DNA from 2 places in the Arthrobacter agilis genome. Region 1 is predicted to be linked to the other one. Evidence: riboswitches for the same ligand, from Rfam matches in the RefSeq annotation. Region 1 holds a riboswitch; the other holds the start of a gene.

Evidence for each region. Region 1 has a riboswitch for S-adenosylmethionine ahead of QFZ50_RS00955 (ABC transporter substrate-binding protein). Riboswitches for the same ligand answer to the same signal wherever they lie in the genome.
Region 2: another riboswitch for S-adenosylmethionine. It lies ahead of sfnG (dimethylsulfone monooxygenase SfnG); the one in region 1 lies ahead of QFZ50_RS00955 (ABC transporter substrate-binding protein).

The regions. Positions count from the first base shown of each region.
Region 1 covers NZ_JAUSXO010000001.1:202,052-204,240, forward strand. The annotation lists gene QFZ50_RS00955 (ABC transporter substrate-binding protein) at 1-1,258, opposite strand, end outside; SAM riboswitch class I at 1,364-1,462, opposite strand; gene QFZ50_RS00960 (helix-turn-helix domain-containing protein) at 1,510-1,815, opposite strand; gene QFZ50_RS00965 (APC family permease) at 1,812-2,189, opposite strand, start outside.
Region 2 covers NZ_JAUSXO010000001.1:3,669,432-3,671,620, reverse strand. The annotation lists gene QFZ50_RS17355 (LysM peptidoglycan-binding domain-containing protein) at 1-111, opposite strand, end outside; gene QFZ50_RS17350 (hypothetical protein) at 26-325, opposite strand; cyclic di-AMP (ydaO/yuaA leader) riboswitch at 329-537, opposite strand; gene QFZ50_RS17345 (hypothetical protein) at 615-857, opposite strand; SAM riboswitch class I at 1,191-1,296, shown strand; gene sfnG (dimethylsulfone monooxygenase SfnG) at 1,301-2,189, shown strand, end outside.

The DNA of each region.
Region 1 (2,189 bases):
TCTCGATCAGCACCTCGAAACCGGCCTTCTTCGCCGTCGCCTGGATCTGCGTGACGAGCGCCTGGTGCGCGGTGGGCCACGCGCCCGGCGTGTAGGGGAAGTGCACCGTCAGGCGCCGGCCGTCCTTCACGCGGTAGCCCTCGTCGTCGCGCCCGGTCCAGCCGGCCTCGTCGAGCAGGCGCGCCGCCTCGTCGGGGTCCGGGTCGTAGACGTGCTCGAAGTCGGGGGAGTAGAAGCCCGTGGTGGAACTCAGAGGTCCACCGGCCCGGGTCACGGTACCGAAGTACACGCTGTTGATACCCGCGTCCACGTAGGCGCTGCGCAGGAAGGCCTTGCGGACGTCCACGTCGTCGAAGGGTGCCCGTGTGGTGTTGAGGATCAGGTTGGTCGGGTTGCCCGGCCGGTCCTGCAGGATCAGTTCGACGTTCGGGTCGGCCTCGGCCTCGTCGAAGTGCACCGACGGCATGAGGTCGAGGGCGTCCACCTGGCCCGCCCTCAGGAGGCCGTAGCGGGTGGAGTCCTCGGGGACGATCCGCCACTCGATCTTCTCGATGTGTGCCGGCCCCTCGTGCTGGGCGAACGGCGGGGCGGAGTTGTAGTCCTCGTTACGTACCAGGCTGACCTTGGACTGCGGCACGTAGTCGACGATCCTGTAGGGCCCGGTCCCCACGGGTGAGTTGCAGTTCTCGGCCTGCGGCCGCTTGAGGGCCTCGGGTGATTCGATGCCGAGGAACGGCTGGGCGAGCACCTCGAGGAACGCGGCGTACGGGCGGTTGAGCGTGACGACCGCGGTGGTCTCGTCCACCACCTCGGTGCCCACATAGGGCTTGAGGTAGCCGCCGGCCGTGCCGGACTGGGTGTCCGGGTCGATCATGTGGTCGAGGTTGGCCTTGACCGCCTCCGCGGTGAGCTTGGTCCCGTCGGTGAACCAGACGTCGTCGCGCACGGTGAAGGTGTAGGTGAGGCCGTCCTCGGACACCGACCAGTCCGTGGCGAGCCAGGGATGGATGGCGCCCTCGCTGTCCTGGGACACGAGGGAGTCGAGGTAGTTCGCCGCGATGGACGCCTGCGGCATGTCGCCGTTGACGTGGGGGTCAAGGCAGGAGATGTCCTTGCCGGTGGCGAAGACGAAGGTGTCGTCCTCGCTCGCGGCGGCTGATCCTCCGCAACCGCTCGTGGTGAGCACCAGCCCCGCCGCGACGGCGAGCAGGGCGAGGGTGCGGGGTGGGCGGGAGGTGCTGGGGCTTGCTGTTTCCACGCGTGGCTCCTGAATCATCGCCCGATGGAGGGTGATACAGGTCAGCCAGCAGTCGCCCGGGCGTGCCGGAGCACGGGAGGGGCAGACCAACGAAAGCTTGTAGCTTCTCCATCGGTCCTGGCAGTAGCACCGTTCCCCGTTGCTACACGGGGAGGGTTGCTGCGGCGTCGTCGATCCAGGTCTCTCGGCCGCTCGGGATGGTTATGGCACAAGCTAAGCGCACGGGAGGACGGCGGCGCCAGTGGTGCCCGTCATATTCGGTCACGCGGCGCTGCGGGACGGCCCTCCCCGGTTCCCGAGAGCCGCACCAGGAGTTCCACCTTCCGGCCGAGCGCGAAGCCGCTGAGGTCCGGCAGCCGCACCAGGTACTCGTCCTCGACGAGCAGGTTCAGGAGCCGGTAGGTGGTCGCCTTCGGCAGCCCGAGATTGCGGCTCACCTCCAGTCCGGTGACCCCGGGACCGCAGCGCGCCACCTCCTCCAGCACTGCGAGTGCGCTGCGGACCGCCTTGGGCTGGCGGGCCCGCAGGTCGACGTCGTCGGGCCGGTCCGCTGTCATGGGACATCGCCCGCGGCAGTGTTCCGACCACCTCCGAGCACGGCGTCCTGGGTGGGCACGTCGTAGAGCCCGAGGACGGGTTCTGCCGGCCTGCGGCGGCGGTGCACCAGGAACCAGAGCAGCGCGGTGGCCAGCAGGACGCAGTAGATCCAGCCGCTCGCGCTCCGGCCTGCACCTGCGAGGGTGATCCGATAGGCGACCAGGGCGCCCGCGAGTGCCACCGAGGCGACCCCGGCGGCGAGCGCCGTGCGGAGGGTCAGTTCGCCGATGCGCCGCAGGAAGACCGGTGCCGTGCAGCACGCCAGCAGGTACGCGGTGACGTAGGCGGTGGCGGCGGTACCGAGGAGCTTGTTCATCGCCTCGCCCGTTCCGAA
Region 2 (2,189 bases), 3.5 Mb from region 1:
CGAGGCCGAGATGGCACCGAGGGTGTCACCCGGGACGACGGTGTGGGTCGTGCCGGTTGCAGCTGCCGCCGGAGCGGCAGGAGCTGCGGCCGGAGCGGCAGGAGCTGCCACAGCTGCGGGTGCGGTCGTCGTGCCCTGCTCTGGTGTAGGTACCGGCGTTGGCGGTGCCGACGACGCTCAGCGCGAGGCCCGACGTGACGGCGACGATGGCGACGGGGCGGCCGATCGTGGTGGCGTGGGCCTTCGCGGCGCGGGACAGTCCCTGCAGCGCGAGATTGCCGTCGATAACGGCACGGTGGCGCGCCGAAGAGATGTTTCGTGACATGGTTTTATACCTCTCCCATGCCTGCGGGGTGAGCTGTCGGGTTCGGATGGGAGTCACCCGGCCGCGTGCATCAACTGGTGAGCGATGTGGTGCGGCTTAACCCCAAGGACGGCGTCAGCTCTTGCTGCGCGTCCACTGGACCTGTGGTTCCCCCGTCCCCGCCGTGAGGTGATCGTATCCGGGACGACGGCAGGGCTCGGCATTCCGTCCAGGAGCGCCCCACATAGGCTGAGGCACCAGAAGAACATAGCCACTGCTCGGACGGTTTGTCACATTCGCATAACGCCGGTTACCCTGCCCCTCCCGTGCGGGCCGAGCGCCGCCGGCGGAACGCGAGCGCCGTGCCTGCGACGCTGAGGACGAGCAGCACCGATTGCTGGAGGTAGAACCAGGGGCCCACCGCCGGGTCCGCGCTGATCACGGCCGCCAGGAGGCTGCTGGCCAGGGCGAGGACCAGCGCCAGTCCGACGCAGACCAGCGTGCTCCAGAGCCTCCGCTCGTGGGCACGCTGCGCGGACTTCCAGCTCTCCATGCCCCCAGCCTAGGCGGGCAGGGTGTGCGCGGTTCCGTGGGCCCGCACACACCCCTGCCGCATCAGCGCCGGACGGGTGCGCCGGCGTTCCGGATCAGGCCGAGGGCCTGCTCGGGGAACCATCCCCCGGCGGAGGGATCCAGACGGCCTGCAGCGTGGAGACCATGGCGCTGAGGCGATCGGCCGTCGCACGGTCTCCCGCGGACCGTAGCTGCGCGATCTGGCGCTGTGCCTCGTGGTTCGTCTTCGGGACGTAGAACGCGGCGGTCGAGGGACGCCCTCACACGGGGACACATTGTTTGGTTCCCCGGCGCCTCGGTGTCACACTCGATCTGACCATCCCGAGCGGCCGAGAGATCTGGCTCACTGACGCCGCAGCAACCCTGGCCTCCGCATCCCCTGCGGCGACAGAAGGGTGCTACTGCCAGACCGATGGAGGATCCATGAGCGTCGCCGACCTGTCGACCCCCCTGAAATTCGCCTACTGGGTGCCCAACGTGAGCGGTGGCCTCGTGGTCTCGACCATCGAGCAGCGGACGGGCTGGGACTTCGACTACAACAGGAAGCTCGCCCGGATCGCCGAGGACGCCGGGTTCGAGTACGCCCTGTCGCAGACCCGCTACGCAGCCTCCTACGGCGCGGACAAGCAGCACGAGGCGACGTCGTTCTCCCTCGCACTGCTCGCCGCGACCGAGAAGCTGAAGGTCATCGCCGCGGTCCATCCCGGCATGTGGCACCCGGGCGTGCTGGCGAAGTTCATCATCACCGCGGACCACATCTCCAACGGCCGTGCCGCCGTCAACATCGTCTCGGGCTGGCTGAAGGACGAGTTCGTGAACTTCGGCCTCGACTGGCTCGAGCATGATGAACGCTACGTCCGCACGGAGGAGTTCATCCGCGTGCTGCGCGGCCTGTGGACCGAGGAGGGCTACAGCCAGGCGGGCAAGTACTACGACATCCGGGACTTCACCCTGAGCCCCGGCCCCGTGGACGTCCCCGGCCGCCCGCACCCCGAGGTCTTCTTCGGCGGCAACTCGACCGCGGCCCAGGCCACCGCCGGCCGGGTAGCCGACTGGTACTTCTCGAACGGCAAGGACCTCGAGGGCTTCAAGGACAACATCGCGGGCGTCCGGGCCTCCGCTGCCCAGGCCGGCCGCACCCCGCGGTACGGACTCAACGGTTTCGTCATCGCCCGTGACTCCGAGCGGGAGGCACGCGACACGCTGCGCGAGATCGTCGAGAAGGCGCACCGCCCCGCCGTCGAGGGCTTCCGCGACGCCGTCCAGGAAGCCGGCGCCTCGACGAAGGACGGCAGGGGCATGTGGGCCGACT